DNA from 2 places in the Sinomonas sp. genome. Region 1 is predicted to be linked to the other one. Evidence: predicted binding sites of a transcription regulator. Region 1 holds the regulator's gene; the other holds the start of a gene.

Evidence for each region. The regulator HrcA, encoded in region 1, represses chaperone genes, less so after heat shock. The targets are predictions, from matches to a motif close to TTNGCACTCGNNNNNNNCGAGTGCNAA.
Region 2: the regulator HrcA is predicted to act here: its motif matches at 8,439-8,465, upstream of groES (co-chaperone GroES).

What each region holds. Positions count from the first base shown of each region.
Region 1 covers NZ_DAIUJO010000039.1:20,639-31,925, forward strand. The annotation lists gene V7053_RS08375 (PhoH family protein) at 1-557, opposite strand, end outside; gene V7053_RS08380 (GerMN domain-containing protein) at 777-1,709, shown strand; gene V7053_RS08385 (16S rRNA (uracil(1498)-N(3))-methyltransferase) at 1,738-2,514, opposite strand; gene dnaJ (molecular chaperone DnaJ) at 2,516-3,646, opposite strand; gene hrcA (heat-inducible transcriptional repressor HrcA) at 3,659-4,672, opposite strand; gene V7053_RS08400 (DUF3097 domain-containing protein) at 4,902-5,747, shown strand; gene V7053_RS08405 (DUF4870 domain-containing protein) at 5,801-6,205, shown strand; gene hemW (radical SAM family heme chaperone HemW) at 6,230-7,480, opposite strand; gene lepA (translation elongation factor 4) at 7,546-9,399, opposite strand; gene rpsT (30S ribosomal protein S20) at 9,699-9,959, shown strand; gene holA (DNA polymerase III subunit delta) at 10,090-11,118, opposite strand; partial or broken gene V7053_RS08430 (ComEC/Rec2 family competence protein) at 11,205-11,287, opposite strand, start outside.
Region 2 covers NZ_DAIUJO010000018.1:31,618-42,904, forward strand. The annotation lists gene tsaE (tRNA (adenosine(37)-N6)-threonylcarbamoyltransferase complex ATPase subunit type 1 TsaE) at 1-253, shown strand, start outside; gene tsaB (tRNA (adenosine(37)-N6)-threonylcarbamoyltransferase complex dimerization subunit type 1 TsaB) at 250-936, shown strand; gene rimI (ribosomal protein S18-alanine N-acetyltransferase) at 981-1,442, shown strand; gene tsaD (tRNA (adenosine(37)-N6)-threonylcarbamoyltransferase complex transferase subunit TsaD) at 1,439-2,512, shown strand; gene V7053_RS04540 (hypothetical protein) at 2,660-2,848, opposite strand; gene V7053_RS04545 (glutamate--cysteine ligase) at 2,845-3,990, opposite strand; gene V7053_RS04550 (acyl-CoA dehydrogenase family protein) at 4,130-5,815, opposite strand; gene V7053_RS04555 (shikimate 5-dehydrogenase) at 5,880-6,698, shown strand; gene V7053_RS04560 (class I SAM-dependent methyltransferase) at 6,747-7,982, opposite strand; gene V7053_RS04565 (hypothetical protein) at 8,049-8,417, shown strand; gene groES (co-chaperone GroES) at 8,598-8,894, shown strand; gene groL (chaperonin GroEL) at 8,973-10,580, shown strand; gene V7053_RS04580 (DUF2254 domain-containing protein) at 10,723-11,287, shown strand, end outside.

The DNA of each region.
Region 1 (11,287 bases):
AGGAAGCCCAATCGCTCCCCCGCCTCGACGGCCGGGCGCGTCAGGATGATTCGGCTGACGTCCTTGTGCTGCAGCGCTTGGACTGCCTTCGCCATCGCAAGATAGGTCTTGCCGGTGCCCGCCGGTCCGATGCCGAAGATGACCGTGTTCGCGTCGATCGCGTCCACATAGTTCTTCTGGTTCGCGGTCTTGGGGCGGATGCTGCGGCCACGGCTCGTGAGGATGTTGTGGGTGAGCACCTCCGAGGGGCTCGAGACGGTCTGCTCTCTCAGCATCGTGACGAGCTGCGCGAGTGAGGCCGGGGTGACAGGCGTCCCCCGCTCAGCGAGGGACGCGATCTCTTCGAAGAGCCTGCGGATGTTCGGGGCTTCCGCGGGCGGCCCGACGATGGTCAGCTCGTTGCCCCGGACATGGAACGACACGGAGGGGAATTGCTCTTCGACGTAGCGGAGGGCTTCATCATGCGGTCCGAGGATGTGCACCATGTCCTCGCCTGAAGCGAAGCGTAGAACCTCGGTCCGGGTCGTAGGAGTCGTGTGCGGGAACTCCGCTGTCAAATGCCTTCTCTCTCGTCGTCGGGTGCTTGCCGATCCATGCTACCGCTAGGTATCAATCGGGCATCACTTGGGCAACGAAACCCTGTGAACGGACATTCCCCGCGAGCCGCTGTGCCAAGCTGGATGGTGCCCGGGGCGGCGCCGGTTTGGGGGCCGCGTGCAGCCCAGCCTTGGGGGCGCCGATGGCGCCCAGCCGATCAGCCCGGAGGATTACCGCCCATGGCCGCCAGCCGACCCAGCTCCAGACCGCGCCGCATGGCGCTGTCCGGCGGGGCCGCGCTCGTGGCCCTGCTGCTGGCGTCGTGCACAGCGAGCGGTCAGCCACAGCCGACCATGGCCGCAGGAGCGTCTCCCGGCATTTCCGCGTCGGCGAGCGTGCCTCTTGAGACGTCCCAGACCTCGACCAAGTCTCCCGTCTACTGGCTCGGCCGTGCCAGGGACGGCGTGTACCTCTACCGCGAGTTCCGCGATGCTCCGGGGAGCGACAATGCCGTCGCGAAGGCCCTGCGCCTCATGATGTCGACGAAGCCCCTGGACCCCAACCTGTTCAGCCCCTGGCAGTCGCCGAAGAAGCTCGCGGCCTCGATCTCGGGGAGGAACGTCATCACCGTGGACGTCTCCTCCGATGCCTTCAACAGCTCTGTGGACGAGCAGACCGCTCAGCTCGCAGTGCAGGAGCTGGTCTACACCGCGACTGCGGCCGCCGCGAGCGCGGGTGTGATCGACGCGGGTCAACCGGTGCAGGTCATGCTCCTCGTCGACAGCCGCACCGACCAGCTGGCCTTCAACCGGGTGCAGCTGGGTCAGCTCATGCAGCGCGACCCGGCCATGGTCGCGCCGATGTGGATCATCGATCCGCAGGCAGGCACGTCCTCGCCCCATGGTCAGCTCACCGCCGACGGACGGACGACCACCCCCGGCTCCGAGGTGTACTGGCAGGTCTCACGCGCGGACGTCAAGACGGACAAGGCGCCGGCCCTCCTGAGCGGCCACACGACGTCGGCCGCCTCGGGACAGGCCCAAGGGCAGTTCCGTTTCTCGGTGGCCCTCCCGCCGGGCAAGTATGTGCTGCGGGTCTTCCCCAGCGACCCCGGGACCGGTGACGCGGCTGCGCTGGCCTGGGACTCGAAGGACTTCACCGTCACCCCGTGACGCACATTCCGCATGCAGGGAGGAAGGGTCAGGCCCTTGCGGGCCACCGGCCGAGGCGGTCGCCGGCGATCGCGAGGGCGGCCGGTCCAGCCGTCGACGACCGCAGCACGTGTGGCGCCAGAAGCCCGAGTTTGGCTCCTGCAGACGTGAAACGGTCGAGCTCCTGAGGCGAGATTCCACCTTCTGGGCCGACGAGAAAGAGCACCTCGCCGTCGAGCGGGGGTTCCCCTGCCACGAAGTCATCGAGCAGCGAGCCCAGGCTGCGCACCGCGTCCTCATGGAGGACGACTGCTAAGGCGGCCCGCCCGACGCGCTCGGCGAGGGCGGCGCCGTCGTGCGTCTCCTCGACCTCTGGCACCCACGCCCGCCGCGACTGCTTCGCCGCTGCAGAAACGACGGACCGCCACTTCGCGAGCGACTTGGCACCCCGCTCGCCCTTCCAGCGGACGATCGAGCGTTCGGCCTGCCACGGGATGACGGCGTCGGCACCGAGCTCGGTTGCCGACTCGGCTGCCAGTTCATCGCGGTCGCCCTTGGCGAGCGCCTGCACGAGGACGAGCCGGTAGGGCGGTCTCGGCTCACGCTCCACCGTGTCGAGGACGACGGCGAGGAGCTCGCCTTCCGCGCGGGCGACCCGCCCCCGACCTCGGGCGCCACGGCCATCGACGACGTCGACCGGCTCCCCTGGTGTGAGCCGCTTGACCGTCGCTGCGTGGCGGCCTTCCGTTCCTGTGATCGTTACCGTGTCGCCCGCGCCGAGGGCCTCGAGAGACCCGGTGGCGACGAAGAAGACGGGATTGGACACGTCAGAGGTTCCCGAACTTGTCGCGCAGCTTCGCGAACATCCCTCCGCCCGTGCCGACGAGCTTTCCCTCGGCGACGTGCTCGCCGCGGAGCTTGGCGAGCTGCCTCAACAGCTCCTCCTGATCTGCGTCGAGCTTGGTGGGGACTTCGACGTTGACATGCACGAGCAAATCGCCGCGGCCCGCGCCGCGAAGGCGTGCGACGCCGAGGTGCGGGAGAGTGATGACGTCGCCCGACTGGGTGCCGGGACGGAGCGTGATGCTCTGCTCGCCGTCGAACGTCTCGAGCGTGAGCTCGGTGCCGAGCGCGGCGGCCGTCATGGGCACGCTCAGGGTCGCGTGGAGGTTGTCGCCGTCCCGGGAGAACGTCGCATGCGAGGCGACGCGGATCTCGACGTACAGATCACCCGTCGGGCCTCCGGCGGTCCCGGCCTCGCCTTGGCCGGCCAGCTGGATCCGGGTTCCCGTGGAGACACCGGCTGGGATCTTGACCGTGAGCGAGCGCCGGCTCCGAACGCGCCCCTCGCCGCCGCACTCGTTGCAGGGATTGGGGATCTCGGTGCCGAAGCCGCCGCATGAGGGGCACGTCGCCGTCGTCATGACCTGGCCGAGAATCGAACGGACCGCGCGCTGGACGTGCCCGCTGCCGTGGCACACGCTGCATCGGACGGGCTGCGTCCCCGGCTCGCAGCACGAGCCCTCGCACCGGGTGCACAGGACGGCGGTGTCGACCTCGATCTTCTTGTTGACCCCGAAGACCGCATCCTTGAGCTCGATCCGCACCGCGATGAGCGCGTCCTGCCCTCGGCGCACGCGGGTCGCGGGGCCGGCCTGCCCGCCTCCCCCGCCGAAGAAGGTCTCGAAAATGTCCTGGAAGGCGAAGCCGGCTCCGTTGTAGGCGCCCGAGAAGCCGTTGTCGGTGCCGTTCTCGTTGCCGGTCGCGTCGTAGACGCGCCGCTTGTCCGGATCCGAGAGGACCTCATAGGCATGCGTCACGGCTTTGAAGCGGTCGGACGCTTCGTCGCCTGGGTTGACGTCCGGGTGGAACTTGCGTGCCAGCTTCCGGTAGGCCTTCTTGATCTCCTCGCCGCTCGCATCCGGTGACACGCCGAGGGTTTCGTAATGGCTGCTCACTGTCTTCTTTCTCTAGCTTCCGGCGAGGATCTTCGAGAGGTACCGTGCTACCGCGCGCACCGCCGCCATCGTCGCCGGGTAGTCCATTCGGGTTGGGCCGAGCACGCCGATCTTGGCATCGTCCTGACCGTAGCCGGTTGCGACGACCGAGGTCTCGGCGAGTGAATCTGCTGCGGTCTCGTGCCCGATGGCGACCGCGACACCCCGGGCGTCGCTCGCCATCTCGGACAGGAGGCGCAGGAGCACCACCTGCTCTTCGAGGGCCTCGAGCACCGGTGAGATGCTCAGGAGGAAGTCGCTGTTGGACCGGGCGAGGTATGCGGTCCCCGCCGTCACGATCCGCTCCTCGCGGCTTGACGCGGCGAGGGCTGCGAGCCCCGCGGCGAGCTCGGCCGCAACAGCACGGTCCGCCGGGAGGAGCGAGTCAATGACGGCCGCCAGATTCGCCCCGACCTGAGCCACCGGCTTCCCCGCGGTAGCCGCCAGAAAGCTCTGGCGCAGGACAGCGAGACGGTCGTGGTCCAGATCCTCCCCTACGGTCACCACCCTCTGTTCCACGGTGCCGCTGTCGGCGATGAGCACGAGCAGGACCTGGCGTGGGGCGAGGCCGACTGCCTCGACGTGCCGCACCCTGGCGCGGCCAAGCTGGGGGTACTGGACGACGGCGACTTGGTTCGTGAGGTGCGAAAGCAGCCGCACGGTGCGCTCGAGCACGTCGTCGAGGTCGTCGGCACCCCCAAGGAGGGACTGGATCGCTTGCTTTTCGGCGGCCGAGAGCGGCCGTACCGCTGCGAGCTGGTCCACGAATACTCGGTAGCCTTTGTCCGTCGGGACGCGGCCGGCGCTCGTGTGCGGGGCGACGATGAGTCCCTCGTCCTCGAGAGCGGCCATGTCGTTGCGGATCGTCGCGCTCGAGACACCGAGACGATGGCGTTCTACGAGGGCCTTCGACCCAACCGGCTCCCGGTAGTGGACGTAGTCCTCGACGATCGCCCTCAGCACCTCGAGTTTGCGCGGCTCGTTCATTCCACCTCCCCTGCGGCTGGCACCCAGTGCGCCTGTGTGCGTTCCGTACAGGCAGTCCCACAATCCTTTAGCACTCTCTATACCCAAGTGCTAGATCTATTATGCGCCCCTCGCGCGTCCGACTGGGGCACCGGGACACGCCCCCGGACGCCCCCAACCGCCGGCGCTCCCGCCAGTAGCATGGACGCGATCCCGTTGAGGGCAGCAGTGCAAGGGAGGCGAGGACCGGATGTCCTACTACGACCAGTGGGGGCCGGCGGAGATCGCGGCCCCGAAGAAGACCGTCCTGCCGGAGGTGCCCATCGAGCTCGGCATGGTCCTCGAAGACAGCCAAAGCGGCTGGGTCGGAGCCGTCACCCGCGTCGAGAAGTCCGGAGGCATGCACGTCTTCAGCCTCGAGGACCGTCGCGGCATGACGCGCTCCTTCGAACTGGGCTACGGCTTCCTGCTCGAGGGCCGCCCAGTGCGCCTCGCTCCCCCGGCCCCGAAGCAGAAGGCCGCAGCAACCAAACGGACGGCGTCGGGCTCCATCGCAGTCGACGGGGCGCGCGCGCGGGTCGCTCGGGCGAGCCGTATCTGGGTCGAGGGCAAGCACGACGCCGAACTCGTCGAAAAGGTCTGGGGGGACGACCTCCGTCTCGAGGGCATCGTCGTCGAGCCTCTCCACGGCGTCGACGACCTCGCCGCCGCCGTCGCCGACTTCCAACCGGGCCCCGAGCGGCGCCTGGGAATCCTCGTCGACCATCTGGTCGAGGGGTCGAAGGAGAGCAGGATCGTCGAGAAGGCCCTTGCCGTGCCGGGGGCACGCGGCCACGTCCTCATCGTGGGGCACCCGTACGTGGACGTCTGGCAGGCTATCCGGCCGCAGACGCTCGGGATTCCGGCGTGGCCGACTGTCCCCCGCGGGCTGGACTGGAAGACGGGGATCCTCCGCGCCTTCCGATGGCCTCACGAGACGCCCGAGGACATCGGCCTGGGGTGGCAGCGGCTCCTCGGTGCCGTCCGCTCCTACGCCGATCTCGAACCCGCGCTGCTGGGTCGCGTCGAGGAGGTCATCGACTTCCTGACCGCCTGAGTTGGGTATTCTGGGGGCCGAGACCCTGTCCGCGATCAATGCAAGGAAGTGCCGTGTCCCAGAACTGGCAGGATCACCGTGAACCCCGAGAGGGACGTCTCGGGAAGGTCGGAGGCACCGAGCCTTTCACGGCCAGCGAGGACCGCCAGTGGGCGACGCTCGCGCACTTCGGCGGAATTCTGGGCTGTGTCCCGTCGCTGCTCGTGTACCTGTCGTTCAAGGACCGTGGTCCGTTCACGGCCCAGGAATCGAAGGAAGCGCTCAATTTCACGCTGCCGCCCACGCTTGCAGCGCTCGTGCTGAACCTCTTCGCGTTCATCCCGGTAGTCGGGGTCTACTTCGAGGTGCTCGCGACTCTCATCTGGGTGGGGCTCGCCATCCTGTCCGTGACGGCCGGCATCGAGGTCAACCGCGGCCAGCCGTTCCGCTATCGGTTCAACCTGCGCTGGATCAAGTAGAGCCGAATCGACGCCGGAGCCGCCTCAGGGCATAAGTCGGCGCACGACGGCGTCGGCGAGGAGCCGACCCGCAAGCGTGAGCACGAGCCGCCCGTGAAACGCGGAGGGCCCGTCCACGAGGCCGTCGGCGATGAGACCCGCCACCTCGCGCCGGGAGGATGCCGGCAGGACCTCGACCGGCAGACCTGCCGCGAGCCGCAGTTCGAGGATGATGCGCTCCTCGAGACGGATCGCGTCGTCCAGAGTCTCGCGGCCCGCCGCCGGCGACTCACCCTGGCCGAGTCGTGCTGCGTACGCGCGCGGGTGCTTGACGTTCCACCAGCGCACACCGCCGACGTGGGAGTGCGCGCCGGGGCCTACTCCCCACCAGTCCCCGCCGCGCCAGTAGGCGATATTGTGACGGCACTCGAAGCGGCCGCCTCCCGCCAGACCGCCCGGCGCGCCCTGCGCCCAGTTGCTCACTTCGTACCAGTGGAAGCCCGCGCCGCCGAGCACCTCGTCGGCGACCTCGTACTTAGCCGCATGGTCGTCGTCGTCCACGTCAGGGACCTGGCCGCGCCGGATCTGGGCCGCGAGCCGCGTGCCCTCCTCCACGATGAGGGCGTAGGCGCTCACATGGTCGGGCTCGCACTCGAGCGCGGCGTCGAGGGAGGCGCGCCAGTCGTCCATGCTCTCGCCGGGAGTGCCGTAGATAAGGTCGAGGCTCACGTCGAGGCCCGCGTCCCGCGCCCAGCGCACGGCCTCCGGAACACGGCTCGGCGTATGGGTGCGGTCCAGGACCTTGAGGACGTGCGGGACAGCGGACTGCATGCCGAAGGAGACGCGCGTGAAGCCCGCGTCCCGCAGGGCCGCGAGGGAATCCGGGGTCACCGAGTCTGGGTTGGCTTCGGTGGTGACTTCCGCGCCCGGTTCGAGGCCCCATTCGTCGACGGCGGCCGCGAGGATCGCCGCGAGATCCTCCGCGGGCAGCAGAGTGGGCGTCCCGCCGCCGAAGAACACGGTGGACAGACGACGGCGGGGGGCGCCTGAATCGTCGAGCGCACGGGCCGCGAAGCGCACCTCGTCCACCGCCGTCTGCGCATAGGCCGCCTGGGATGCGCCTCCGCCGAGCTCGGCGGCCGTATACGTGTTGAAGTCGCAATAGCCGCAGCGGACCGAGCAGAACGGAATGTGGGCGTAGAGCGAGAAGCTCCGCTGGTCGGCGCCCACGGCCGCCTGAGGCGGCAGGACGCCGTCGGCCGGTGCCGGGTCGCCGAGGGGAAGCGTGCTCGGCACCTACTCCACCGCCGCGCGGTCGGGCTCGCCCGCCGACCGGAGAACGGGCGGCGACAGAACATTCATTACTTCTTGGCCTTGTCCTTCGACTCGTCGGTGGTCAGCGCTGCGATGAAGGCCTCTTGCGGCACTTCCACTCGGCCCACCATCTTCATGCGCTTCTTGCCCTCTTTCTGCTTCTCCAAGAGCTTGCGCTTGCGGGTGATGTCGCCGCCGTAGCACTTGGCGAGAACGTCCTTGCGGATCGCGCGGATGTTCTCGCGCGCGATGATGCGCGAGCCGATCGCTGCCTGGATCGGGACCTCGAACTGCTGGCGCGGGATGAGCTCGCGGAGCTTCGACGTCATCATGACGCCGTACGAGTACGCCTTGTCGCGGTGCGTGATGGCGCTGAAGGCGTCGACCTGCTCACCTTGGAGGAGGATGTCGACCTTGACCAGATCCGCGGCCTGTTCGCCGTCGGCCTTCCAATCGAGGGAGGCGTACCCGCGCGTCTTCGACTTGAGCTGGTCGAAGAAGTCGAACACGATCTCCGCGAGGGGCATCCAGTAGCGCAGCTCGACCCGGTCCTCTGACAGGTAGTCCATGCCCTTCATCTGGCCGCGGCGGCCCTGGCACAGCTCCATGATCGCGCCGACGAATTCGTTCGGCGCGAGGATGGTCGCCGAGACCATCGGCTCGCGCACCTCCTTGACCTTGCCCGTCGGGAACTCGCTCGGGTTGGTGACCGTCACGACCGACTTGTCCTCGAGCGTGACCTCGTAGATGACGTTCGGGGCAGTCGAAATGAGGTCGAGGTTGAATTCGCGTTCGAGACGCTCCCGCACAATTTCGAGGTGCAGCAGGCCGAGGAAGCCGACCCGGAACCCGAAGCCGAGCGCCGCCGACGTCTCGGGCTCGTAGACCAGAGCAGCGTCGTTGAGCTTGAGCTTGTCGAGGGCGTCACGAAGGTCCGGGTAGTCCGAGCCGTCGAGCGGGTAGAGCCCCGAGAAGACCATCGGCTTGGGATCCTCGTAGCCGCCGAGGGACTCCGCGGCTGGACGGGACAGGTTCGTGACCGTATCGCCGACCTTGGACTGCCGGACGTCCTTGACGCCGGTGATGAGGTAGCCGACCTCGCCGACCCCGAGGCCCTTGCTCGGGGTCGGCTCGGGCGAGATGACGCCGATCTCGAGGAGCTCATGGCTGGCCTTGGTGGACATCATCTGGATGCGCTCGCGTGGCGAGAGGGCGCCGTCGACGACGCGCACATACGTCACGACCCCGCGGTAGGTGTCGTAGACCGAGTCGAAGATCATGGCCCGGGCGGGCGCGGACGCGTTGCCGACCGGCGCGGGGATGTCCTGCACGATGCGGTCGAGCAGGCCCTCGACACCGACGCCCGTCTTCCCCGAGACCTTGAGCACATCTGCCGGGTCGCCGCCGATGAGATTGGCGAGCTCTTCGGCATACTTCTCCGGCTGGGCCGCGGGGAGATCGATCTTGTTCAGGACCGGAATGATGTGGAGGTCGTTCTCCATCGCGAGGTAGAGGTTCGCGAGCGTCTGCGCCTCGATGCCCTGGGCTGCGTCGACGAGCAGCACGGCGCCCTCGCACGCGGCCAGCGACCGCGACACCTCGTACGTGAAGTCGACGTGGCCGGGGGTGTCGATCATGTTGAGGGCGTACGAGACGCCGTCGACCTCCCACGGCATGCGAACCGCCTGCGACTTGATCGTGATGCCGCGTTCACGCTCGATGTCCATGCGATCGAGGTACTGCGCCTTCATATCGCGCGCCTGCACGACACCCGTGAACTGCAGCATGCGGTCCGCGAGAGTGGACTTGCCGTGATCGATGTGGGCGATGATGCAGAAGTTGCGGATGATCGACGGATCCGTCGCGGCGGGCACCGGCGCGGTGCGGGCCTGTGGAGACACCTGTACGTCCTCTACTGCTGTTGCGGCTGTTGCTGCTTGATGCGGCTATCCTGTGCCGGCGGGCAATTCTGACTTCCCAGTCTCCCACGGATCGAGCCCGGTCGCAGAGCCCGAAGGCCTCGCCGCGCCGTGCGCCCCAGGCCGGTGTCGAAGTAGGCGGTCTGCTAGGATTGTCTGCTGTGTGTCCGTGAAGGTCGACGGGCACTGAAGGTCGGCTGCCATAGGCATCCCCACGCCGCTCAGTCGAGGCCGGCCTGAAAGCCCTCTAGACCCTGTTGGCAAAACAAGAAAGTTCACACGTGGCGAACATCAAGTCCCAGAAGAAGCGGATTCTCACCAACGAGAAGGCCCGCCAGCGCAACATGGCTGTCAAGTCCGAGCTCAAGACCCTCATCCGCTCGGTCAACGCGGCCATCGAGGCGTCCGACAAGGACGCGGCAAACTCGGCGCTGCTTCGTGCGAGCAAGAAGCTCGACAAGGCTGTGAGCAAGGGCGTGATCCACAAGAACCAGGCGGCGAACCGCAAGTCGGCCATCGCCAAGAAGGTCAACGCGCTCTGACACACCCGTCAGACAACCGGCTGGGGCCGGTCACCCGAAGGGATGCCCGGCCCCAGCCGGTTTAAAGCCCGACGGCGGCCCAAGCTGCGGCCCTCGCCGCGGAGGACGCAGCCGGATGCCATGCCCGGTCTCAGCGGGCTCGTGCAGAGGCGCTGACAACAGTGAGGGCCCGCTCGACGGCGTACGCGGGGTCGCGCGCAAGTCCCTTGACCTCGGCGTCCGCCTCGGCGACCGCTCGGATGGCGGTCGCCAGGCTCTTCGGCGTCCATCCCCTGATATCGCGCTGAGCCTGCTCGACAAGCCACGGCTGCATGCCGAGGGTCCGCGCGATGCTCTGCGCTGAGCCGTGCTCCCCCGCTACCTTCGCGAGGGTGCGGAGTTTGGATCCAATGGCCGCAACTACCGGAACTGGGTCCACTCCGGTCTCGAGTGCGTGGCGGAAGGTGGACAGAGCGAGGGCGCTGCGACCTGCGAGGGCGGCATCAGCAACCTTGAAGGCCGTGGCTTCGACGCGGCCCCCGAAGTACTTCTCGACCGTTGCGACGTCCACCGTCGACGTGGTGTCGAGCTGGAGCTGGCTGCAGGCCGCTCCCAGTTCGGCGAGGCTGCTGCCGACCGCTGCCACGAGCGCGTCAATGGCTGGGCGATCGATGCGACGCCCAGATCCCTTGAACTCCGCCGCGACGAATGCCGCCTTGTCCGCGTCCTTCTTGAGCGGCTGGCATTCGACGACTGGGGCGCCGGCGCCGCGAACAGCGTCGAGGAGCTTCTTCCCCCGCGCGCCCCCGGCATGTCGCAGAACCAGGACGATGTCGGGTTCCGGCGCAGAGAGATAGGCCAGGGCGTCCTTGAGGAAGTCCTCGTTCATCGATTCGAGGCCGCTCGCCTCGATGTACTTCTTCTCCCCGAAGAGCGAAGGGGAGGCAGCGAGCAGGAGTGAGCCGGGAGCGTATGTCTGGGCGTCCAGACGTGTGACCTCGAGGTCGGGACTCGCGGCGCGTGCCTGCTTCCGGATGGAATCCATGGCTCGCGCTGCGAGATAGTCCTCCGGTCCCGTGACCAGAACAATCGGCGCGGGAGCCGCGTTCCTGAAGTCGGTCCCGCTGGTCGAGGGGGTGGGGCGCCCCGCTCTCGGGGCCTGCCGTCCGGCCACTGCCATCATGATCCTCTTCCGGGTGCCGCGGGCTTCACGGGACAACCTTGCCACGCGGTTGCCGTTGGTCCAATTCACGGGGTTCGCGAGACTCACCGACGGTGTCCAAGCGCCCACACGAAGGCCGTGGTGGCGACCGAGACGAGTGCCATCGCCGTTGCACCCACCGCACCCT
Region 2 (11,287 bases), on a different contig from region 1:
AGGACTTTCCGAGTCCTGGCTCGACATCGAGCTCGAGCGGGGACCCCTGCCTCCCCCCGCCGGCGGAGCAGCGGGCGCGGACCCCGAAGTCGACTTCGACCCCGAGGGCGCGGAAGCAACCGTGGACGAAGAGTACGACGACGACGAGCCGCGCCTCGTCGTCGTGCGCGGATTCGGCCCCCGGTGGGCCGAGCCCCCAGCCCTGCCGGGTGCCGTCGCCGCCACGGCCGGAAGGTCGGGGGAGGCCCGGTGATCCTCCTCGTCATCGACACGTCCGCCATCGCGTCCGCCGCCGTCATCCGGTGGCACGAGGACGAGCCCCGTGGCGCCGTCCTCGCCCAGTTCGCGACCGAGGACACCAAGTCGCACGCCGAAGTCCTCGCCCCCGGCATCCGCGCGCTGCTCATCGAACAGGAGCTCACTGGCGCCGACGTCGAGCGGATCGTCGTCGGCGTGGGCCCCGGCCCGTTCACGGGGCTCCGATCCGGCATCGCGACGGCGCGCGCCCTCGCTTTCGCCTGGGACGCGCCGCTCGCGGGCCTGATGAGCCTCGACGCGATCGCGTGGGACGTCCTTGCCGGAGCCAGGCCGCCCGCGTCCGACTTCGTCGTCGCGACCGACGCCCGGCGCCGCGAGGTGTACTGGGCTCGGTACTCGCCGCGCGGAGTCCGCCTCGACGGGCCGCACGTGGCCCACCCCGACGCGCTCCCCGCACTCCCGGTCTACGGCGCGGGCGGCGGGATCTACCAGGAGAAGCTCGAGGCGGGGGGCGCCGTCGTCGTCCGGGCCTTCGAGAGCGCGCAGCCCACGGCCGCGTCCTTGGGGCTCGCCGCCGTCGAACGCCTTGCGCGCGGTGAAGAGCTGCTCGACACGGCGCCGCGCTATCTCCGGGAATCCGACGCGAAGGTGCCCGGACCGCGGAAGAAGGCGCTGTGACATTCCAGGCGGAGTCCCTGCCGGACGGTATCGAGCTGCGGGACATGACGGACGCGGACGTCCCCGCGGTCCACGCGCTCGAGAAGATCCTGTTCCCGGCCGACGCGTGGCCCGAACGCATGTTCCGCGACGAACTCTCGCAGCCCGGGACGAGGCGGTACTACGTCGCCGAGGAGCGCGGACCCGAGGGTGAGCCACGGATCGTCGCGTACGCCGGGGTCATGTGCGTTCCGCCGATCGCGGACGTGCAGACCATCGCCGTCGTGCCGGACCGCGAAGGCCGGGGGATCGGCTCGGCCGTGCTCACGGAGCTCATCGCGGAGGCGCGGAGGCGCGGCGCACGGGACGTCCTGCTCGAGGTGCGCGCCGACAACCCCAGAGCGCAGGCGCTGTACCTTCGATTCGGCTTCGCTCAGATCCACACCCGCCGCCGCTACTACCGCGATGGCGTCGACGCCTACATCATGCAGCTGCCGCTTGTGCGGCCCGAGGAAGGAGAGCAGTGAAGGAGCCACTCGTCCTCGGGATCGAGTCTTCGTGCGACGAGACGGGCGTCGGGATCGTGCGTGGCACGAAGCTGCTCGCCAACACCGTCTCCTCCTCGATGGACGAGCATGTCCGCTTCGGCGGCGTGATCCCCGAGATCGCGTCCCGCGCCCACCTCGATGCCATGGTGCCCACTCTCACGGAGGCCCTCGAGACGGCCGGAGTCACGCTCGAGGACGTCGACGCGCTCGCGGTGACGTCCGGCCCGGGCCTCGCCGGAGCGCTCATGGTGGGCGTGTGCGCCGCGAAGGCGCTGGCCGTGGCCACCGGCAAGCCGCTCTATGCGATCAACCACCTCGTCGCGCACGTCGGGGTAGGCCTCCTCGACGGCGGGGTCTACGGCGGCGCGTTGCCCGAGGACCTGGGGGCGCTGCTTGTCTCGGGCGGCCACACCGAGATCCTGCGCGTGCGGAACATCGCCTCCGACGTCGAGATGCTCGGCTCGACCATCGACGACGCGGCGGGCGAGGCCTACGACAAGGTCGCCCGGCTCCTCGGCCTCGGCTATCCCGGAGGACCGGCCATCGACCGGCTGGCCAAGGACGGCGACCCGCGAGCCTTCCGCTTCCCCCGCGGCCTGACCCAGCCCAAGTACATGGGCTCGCCCGAAGCACCGGGCCCGCACCGCTACGACTGGTCCTTCTCGGGGCTCAAGACGGCGGTCGCGCGGTGCGTCGAACAGTACGAGGCGGCGGGCAAGCCCGTGCCGGTCGCGGACATCGCGGCGTCGTTCCAGGAGGCCGTGGTCGATGTTGTGACCTCGAAGGCAGTTCTCGCGTGCCGGGAGCACGGCCTGCGCAATCTCCTGCTCGGCGGGGGCGTGGCCGCGAACTCTCGGCTCCGCGAGCTCACGGCCGAGCGCTGCGCCTCCGCCGGGATCTCGCTCGCGGTCCCCCCGTTCTCGCTCTGCACCGACAACGGGGCGATGGTCGCGGCCCTCGCGGCGCGGGTCATCATGGACGGACGGGCGCCGAGCGAGCTCTCCTTCGCGCCCGATTCGTCGCTCCCGGTCACCACCGTCTCGGCCTGAGCTTGCGCCGTCACCTTTGCGGGGTGCGGCTCGTTGCGCCGTCACCTCTACCCGGTAGAGCTGACGGCGCAAGGGGTCAGGGCTCCGCGTACCAGGGCCGGAGCTCGGCGTACGAGGGGTCGGGGCCGGAGCTCGGTGTACGAGGGGTCAGAGCTCCGCGTCGCGGCCCTTCCGCCAGGCCAGGAAGGCTTCGACCCCTCCGTAGATCGCCGCGCCCACGATGACCAACAACGCGGCTTGGGCATGCGAGGTGACCGCGAGCACCCCCGCGAGCAGCGCCGCGACGAGCAGGACCCGACCAGGCGAGCGGCGCCGTCGTGCTGGCGGCTCGCTCACGCCGGGTGGCCCTCCCGCATGAGGCGCGCCTCCTCGAGCACGACGGCGCGCAGGTCGCCGCCGTGCGCCTCGGCCGTCCGCCGCTGCCGCTGGTAGCCCGCGCCGCGGCGCACGATGCCCTCGACGTTGCGGAGCTCGTCCGCGCAGCCGAGGTCACGGGCGATGGGCTCGAGACGGTCGAGGGTCTCGGCGAGGTGTTCCGTGACGAGCTGTTCCCGGCCGGCCGCGTCGAGGATGATGATCGCGTCGAGCCCGTACCGCGCGGAGCGCCACTTGTTCTCCTGCACATGCCACGGCGGCATCGTGGGGATCCTGCCGCCGCGGTCGAGGATCCTGGATGCCTCTTCGACAAGGCACTGGGTGAGCGCTCCGATAGCGCCGACCTCCTCGAGCGTCGAGAGCCCGTCGCACACGCGCATCTCGATGGTGCCGAGCCGGGGGACGGGGCGGATGTCCCAGCGGATCTCGCTGATGACGTCGATCACGCCCGTGGTGAGCATGTCCTGCACGTAGCCCTCGAAGCCGCTCCAATCCGAGAACTGGAACGGAAGTCCGGCCGTGGGGAGCTGCTGGAACATGAGCGCGCGCTGTGACGCGTATCCTGTGTCCTCGCCGCCCCAGTAGGGGCTCGAGGCCGAGAGCGCCTGGAAGTGCGGGAAATAGTTCACGAGGGCGTCCAGGACGGGCATGGCCTTGTCGCCGCGGTCGAGGCCCACGTGGATGTGCACGCCGTAGATGACCATCTGCCGGCCCCACCATTGGGTCCGGTCGATGAGCTTTGCGTAGCGGTCCTTGTCCGTCACCGGCTGGAGCCGCGGGGGGCTGAACGGGTGGCTTCCCGCGGAGAACAGCTCGACGCCGAGACGGTCGGTGACGCTGCGGACTGCGGCCATGGTGGTCGCGAGGTCCTCCTTGGCGTCGCCCACCGTGTTGTGGACGTCCGTCACGATCTCGACCGTGTTGAGCAGGAGCTCCTGATGGACGCGCGGGCACTCGGCGTTGAGCTCGGGGTGCTCCGCGAACACACCGCGCATGACGTCGGGCGCCGCCGAGACGAGTTCCCCGCCGTGCCGGTCGACCAGCGCGAGTTCCCACTCCATGCCGATCGTGGACTGCTTCGAGGGCGCGAAGTCGATGTGCATGGTCCGCCCCCGCTTCTGGAGATCAGGCTCCGGCAGGGCCGCAGCGTCCGTACAGAACGAGCCCAGTCTAGGGCAGGGCCGCTCTCCGCTGAGCCCGTCCGGTCCGCGTGACGGGAGGTGTCGGCCATGCAGGCTCGCGCTAGACCCGGTCGAGGATCTCCGCGGTCCGCGCCGAGTCGGGGAGGCAGCCCAAGCCGAGGCTCCGGTCGTCACCCAGCCTTGCCGAGAGAAACGCTTCGGCGACGGACGACGGCGCGTGGCTGACGAGGAGCGCGCCTTCGAGGGCCAGGGCGAGCTCCTCGGCGAGCCGGCGCGCCCACCACTGGGCTGTCTCAGGCTCGCGCCTCGCGTCCGACATGAGCGACAGGGCCCGCCCCAGCGCTCGGTCCAGCAGCGGGTCGACGCCGCGCTGCAGCTCGAGTTCGTCCGCGAGGGCCTCGGCGGAGTCGGGCTCGCGCGCGAGCGCCCGCAGCACGTCCAACGCGACGACGTTCCCGGAGCCCTCCCAGATCGCCATCACAGGCTGCTCGCGGTATCGCATGGCGAGGGGGAAGTCCTCCGTGTAGCCGTTGCCGCCGAGGCACTCGAGAGCCTCGGCCGCGTGCGCCGGGCCCCGCTTGCACACCCAGAACTTCGCCAGGGCGGTTGCAATCCGGGCGAAGCTGCGCTCGCGGGCGGCGTCACTGCCCATACGGACGCCGTCCGCTCCCGCGCCCGCGGCGTCGTCGCGCACCCCCGCCGGCCACGCGGCGTCGTCCGCTGCTGCGAGCCGCAGCCCGAGCGCGATGGATGCTTCGGCCTCGACGGCGAGGTCGGCGAGGACTGCGGCCATGGCAGGCTGATCGATGAGCCGCTTCCCGAAGGCGCGCCGATGCCGGGCGTGCCACACGGCTTCGGCGACGCCCTGCCGCATGCCCGCGGCCGTGCCGAGGACGCAATCGAGGCGTGTCTCCTGCACCATGTCGAGGATCGTCCGGACCCCGCGGCCCACCTCCCCGACGCGCCAGCCGAGCGTCCCCTCCAACTCGACTTCGGCCGACGCGTTGGCCCGGTTCCCCAGCTTGGATTTGAGCCGCACGAGCCGGAACGGATTCCGGGCTCCGTCGTCGAGCACTCGGGGAACCAGAAAGCACGAGAGCCCGGATGGTTCCTGCGCAAGCACGAGGAACGCGTCGCTCATGGGGGCCGAACAGAACCACTTGTGGCCCGTGATGCGCGCGGTGCCTCCGCCGCCGTCGACCGCCGCGGTCGTGGTGGCGCGCACGTCCGAGCCGCCCTGACGCTCGGTCATCGCCATGCCGAGCAGGGCGCTTGGCTTCTCGGCGGCCCGCAGCAGCCGCGGCTCGTAGCCCGTGCCGTACAGGCGCGGGAGCCAGGAACGGGCGACGGCGGGTTCCCGGGCCAGCGCCGGCACGGCAGCATGGGTCATCGAGACGGGGCAAGCGTGGCCGGGTTCGACCTGGGCGAACAGCATGAACGCGGCGGCCCGAGCGACATGGGCGCCTCGCCGAGGATCGGCCCACGACGACGTGTGGGCCCCATGGGCGAGGGCGTCCCCGATGACCCGGTGGTACGCGGGGTGGTACTCGACCTCGTCGAGCCGCTCGCCGTAGCGGTCGAGGGCGTGCAGGACCGGCGGATTCAGATTCGCGAGCCGGGCGTTCTCCTGGAACTCGGCCGAGCCGACGAGCCGGCCTATCGAGGCGAGCGCGCCCGCGGCCCATCCTGCGCCATGGCGGCGCACTCCGTCGACGAGCGCGCTGTTCGTCGAGAACTCGTCGATGCCCACTCGGGCAGGGACCTGATTCGCCTTCGAGTCCGGCATGCGACCATTGCACACCGCTCGCGGGCCCCCGGCCAGAGCCGGCGCGTCCGGCTAGCCTTGTGGCGTGCCGATCCTGAACAAAGACATGACCCTGTGCATCTCACTCTCAGCGCGCCCGAGCAACAACGGGACGCGGTTCCACAACTTCCTCTACGAGGCTCTGGGGCTCAACTGGATCTACAAGGCTTTCGCGCCGACCGATCTCGCGCAGGCGATCGCCGGGGTGCGGGGGTTGGGAATTCGCGGCTGCGCGGTCTCGATGCCCTACAAGGAGCGGGTCATCGCATTGGTCGACCGCATGGATCCCTCGGCGGCCGCCATTGATTCGGTCAACACGGTGGTCAACGACGGCGGGGTCCTCACCGCCTACAACACCGACTACACCGCGATAGCCCAGCTGATCGCAGCGAACGGACTCGACCCCGCGTGGTCGGTGGTGCTTCGGGGTTCGGGAGGCATGGCGAAGGCCACGGCGGCGGCTTTCCGCGATGCTGGCTTCCTCGAGGTGACCGTCGTCGCCCGGAACGAGGAAAGGGGGCGGGCGCTCGCGGACCTCTATGGATTCCGCTGGCAGAGCGAGCTCCCGGATTCCTCGACGGATGTCCTCGTCAACGCGACGCCCCTCGGCATGGCGGGCGGTGCCGACGTCGGCTCCCTCGCCTTTCCGGCGTCGGCCGTCGAGGCTGCACGCGCCGTCTTCGACGTCGTCGGGGTTCCCGCTGAGACGCCGCTCGTGAAGGCGGGGCGCGCCGCAGGCAAGAAGGTGATCACAGGCGCCGAGGTCATGACCATCCAAGCGCTCGAGCAGTTCGTCCTCTACACCGGAATCCGCCCCACGCGCGAGCAGGTGCGCGCGGCTGAGGAGTTCATGCGGGCACAGTAGGGAGGCGGTCGCCTCGTCCCGGGGGCGCGGACGGCGGGACTCGCCGGGTCAGACGGGCTCGACGATCGCGGCCACGCGGTCGTCACCGATCCGGGTGAGCACGAGCGTCGCGCGGCGGTGTGGCTTCTTCTTCGGCGCCTTGCCCTGGCCGAGGAAGAGGAGCTTGCGCAGCTCTTCGGGGGTGACGGAGGTGCCGCGCTTCTTGATGTCCAGCGTGGTGACGCCTTCGTCGCGCACCCATTGGCGCAGGGCCCGCACGTTGTACGGGCGCACCTCGAGGACTCGATAGGCCTTCGCGAACGGGGTCGCGAGGAGGTCCGGCGAGCAGACGTACGCGATGCGCGGGTCCACGAGGTGGCCGCCGAGGCGGTCCGCGAGCTCGGCCACGAGCCCCGCGCGGATCACGGCGCCGTCGGGCTCGTACAAGAAGCCCTCGAGCGGGCCGAGCTGGGGCTTCACCCCGCCGCCGAAATCCGTCTCGGCCACGAGTTCTGACACCGTCTGGCCGGCGACGACGAGCGCCGCCCGACGCACGCTCGGCCGCTTGAGGGTGTTGAAGTAGAGTCCGACCTCGGCGACCTCGCCATCGATCGACACCCACTGCGCCTCGCAGCTGTCGGGCACCGACGAGTGGGGGAGGCCCGGGCCCAGCTTGACGCCAACGGGGCGCCCCTCATCGGCGAGTTCGGAGACGAAGCTCAGCGGCGGAGAGAACTGCTCCGGGTCCCACAGGCGCGTGGTGCCGGAGGTCGACGTCGTCCGGCGTGCCGGGTCCAGCCAGACTCCTTCGATTCCCTCGAGCGGGACGGTCTGCGCGTCCGCGTGGACGACTCGGACGTTGGGAAACGGCATGAGATTGATCGTCGCGCAGGCGGCCGTCGTCTCGTCAAGTTCGACGGCCGTGACCTCGAGGTCGAGCGAAGCCATTGCCATGGCGTCGGCGCCGAGCCCGCAGCCGAGATCCGCGACGGTCCGGACGCCGGCGTCTACGAAACGGCGCGCGTGCCGGGCCGCAATGCTCAGCCGTGTCGCCTGCTCGAGTCCCGTCCGGGTGAAGAGCATATGACGCGAAAACTCGCCGAATTTCGCCTCCGCCTTGACCCTCAGCCGAGCCTGGCTCAGGACGGCGGAGACGAGCCCGGGCGCGTGGCCTGCCTTGCGCAGCCGAGCCGTGATCGCGAGGGCATCCTCTTCCCGGTAGGGGCCTAGCGAGTTGAGGAGGGCCCAGCCTTCCGAGGTCAGCAGGGGCGCGAGCTGCTCGGCGGCGTGGGGGTCCTGAGCCATGGATCAAGCCTAGTTCACCCCGCACGGCGCCCAGTCGAGAGCAGCTGTTCCGGATATGGTGGACTCATGGAGACGACGCCTGCTGACGCATCGCCCGCCGCCAACCACCGGGGATTCTCCCGCTATATCCGACCCTTGCTCATTCTGGGCATCGTCCTCACCGCGGTGTCCGCGGTCCTGCTCTTCATCGTCCTGGGCCTCGACGCGTTCACCGCGACCGTCTACTCCGTGGGCGGCAAGAGCATCAGCGACCCCACGCCGGAGGCGGAGGCACTCCGCGACCAGTACCTCGGCGCCCAGATTGCCGCGATCGTGGGACTCGTGGTCGGCGGGATCCTGCTGATCGGCTCGCTCGTCGTGATGTACCTGAACCGCGGGCGCCAGAACGGGGACGACGGCGACGACCTGAGTTTCGAGGATCTCGCCGGCGATTAGCCGGACGTGGGAGTCGTTGGACTGGCACTCGCCTTGACCGAGTGCCAGCCGCTCAATAGAGTCAGCAGTAGCACTCGCCCCGTGTGAGTGCTAACTGTCCAGGCACGCTCCCGGCACCCGCGACGACGGTTGCATGCCCGGCTCCCATTTCTGTGACCCGTTCATGAAAAGGAGAGATCCGTGTCGGTCTCCATCAAGCCTCTCGAGGACCGTATTGTCGTCAAGCCGCTCGAGGCGGAGCAGACCACTGCTTCGGGCCTCGTGATCCCGGACACTGCCAAGGAGAAGCCGCAGGAGGGCGAAGTTGTCGCCGTCGGTCCCGGCCGCGTCGACGACAACGGCAACCGCGTCCCGGTCGACGTGACCGTTGGCGACGTCGTCCTCTACTCGAAGTACGGCGGAACCGAGGTCAAGACGGGCGGCAGCGAGTACCTCGTGCTCTCCGCCCGCGACGTCCTCGCGATCGTCGTCAAGTAGTCCCCGCCGAGCAGGACTTCAACGTCAGCACCCCGGTCACTCGGCCGGGGTGCTGCCCTTGAACCCAAGGAGAAGCGAATGGCAAAGCAGCTCGCATTCAACCAAGACGCCCGCAAGGCCCTCGAGGCCGGCGTCGACAAGCTCGCCGACACCGTCAAGGTGACCCTCGGCCCGCGCGGCCGCAACGTCGTCCTCGACAAGAAGTGGGGCGCGCCGACCATCACCAACGATGGCGTGACCATCGCTCGCGAGGTCGAACTCGATGACCCCTACGAGAACCTCGGCGCCCAGCTCGCCAAGGAAGTCGCCACCAAGACGAACGACGTCGCGGGCGACGGCACGACGACGGCGACCGTCCTTGCGCAGGCGCTCGTCAAGGAAGGCCTCCGCAACGTGGCCGCCGGCGCGGCCCCCGGCGAGATCAAGCGCGGCATCGAGGCTGCGGTCGAGGCCGTCGCCACCCGTCTCGGGGAGAACGCCCGCGAGGTCACGGGCAAGCAGGTCGCCAATGTTGCGGCGATCTCGGCGCAGTCGGATGAGATCGGCGAGCTTCTCGCCGAGGCCTTCGAGAAGGTCGGCCAGGATGGCGTCATCACCATCGAGGAAGCCTCCACGACCCAGACCGAGCTCGTGCTCACCGAGGGCATGCAGTTCGACAAGGGCTACCTGTCGCCGTACTTCGTGACCGATGCCGAGCGCCAGGAGGCCGTCCTCGAGGACGCGTTCATCCTCATCCACCAGGGCAAGATCTCGTCGCTGCAGGACTTCCTCCCGCTCCTCGAGAAGACGCTCCAGGCGTCGAAGCCGCTCTTCATCATCGCCGAGGACGTCGAGGGCGAGGCGCTCTCGACCCTCATCGTCAACAAGATCCGCGGCACCCTGAACGTGGTCGCTGTCAAGGCTCCGGGCTTCGGCGACCGCCGCAAGGCCATGCTCCAGGACATCGCGACGCTCACCGGCGCCCAGGTCATCTCTCCGGAGGTCGGACTGAGCCTCGACCAGGTGGGCCTTGAGCAGCTCGGCACGGCCCGCCGGATCACGGTCACGAAGGACACGACGACGATCGTCGACGGCGCGGGTTCGGCCGAGGACGTTGCGGCACGCGTCGCGCAGCTTCGGGCGGAGCTCACCCGTACCGATTCCGACTGGGACCGCGAGAAGCTCCAGGAGCGCCTCGCGAAGCTCGCGGGCGGCATCGGCGTCATCAAGGTGGGCGCGGCGACCGAGGTGGAGCTCAAGGAGAAGAAGCACCGCATCGAGGACGCCGTGTCCTCGACTCGGGCTGCCCTCGAGGAGGGCATCGTGGCCGGCGGCGGCTCGGCTCTCGTCCACGCAGTGCGTGTGCTCGACGAGGACGAGACGATCAAGGGCCTCTCGGGAGATGTGGCGGTGGGCGTCAACATCGTCCGCCGCGCGCTCGTCCAGCCGCTGCGCTGGATCGCCCAGAACGCTGGCTCCGACGGCTATGTCGTCGCAGCGCGCGTTGCGGAGGCCGAGGTCAACCACGGCTTCAACGCGAAGACCGGCGAGTACGAGGACCTCATCGCGGCCGGCGTCATCGACCCGGTCAAGGTGACGCGCTCGGCGCTGCGGAACGCGGCGTCCATCGCGGCGCTCGTTCTCACGACCGAGACTCTCGTCGCGGACAAGCCGGCCGACGACGACCACGCGGGCCACAACCACTAGAGGTAGGCACAACCACTAGGCAAGTCGTCCGGCGCGTGCGCGCCCGGCTACCACGAGGGCCGTCCCAGAATCACTGGGACGGCCCTCGTGTCGTGTCGGCGAGCCCTTGACCGGCATCACGACGGAGCAGAGAGTGTCTCGTGTGAGGCGTGAGGCTCTCCGCGAGTATCTGGCGAGCGCCCTCTGGGCGATGCCGACGGCCGCGGTGGTGCTAGCGCTCATCGCGGGGTCCGCGTTGTCGGCCGTCCATCTCGACTCCACGTCGCCCTTTGCCCCGTTGCTCTTCCAGGGCACTTCCGACGACGCGCGCAACCTGCTCATCGGCATCGCCAGCACCATGGTCACCGTGATCGCTCTCGTGCTCGGGCTCACAGTCGTGGCGCTGCAGCTCGCGTCCACCCAGTTCAGCCCCCGGCTTCTGCGCAACTTCCTGCGCGACCTCCCGAACCAGGTCACGCTGAGCACGTTCGTGGCCACGTTCGCCTACAGCACCGCCGGCCTCTACACCGTCGGGATCTCGGGCGGCCAGAGGACGCAGGACTACCCCCGTCTCGCCGTGAGCGGCGCGCTCCTGCTGCTGTTCGCGAGCCTCGTCATGCTCGTGTTCTTCGTGCATCACCTCTCGCACTCGATTCAGGTCGATCAGGTGATGAAGAGTGTCGAGAGGGCGACGCTCAGGGCCATAGGCCGTTCCTTCGTCGAGGGCG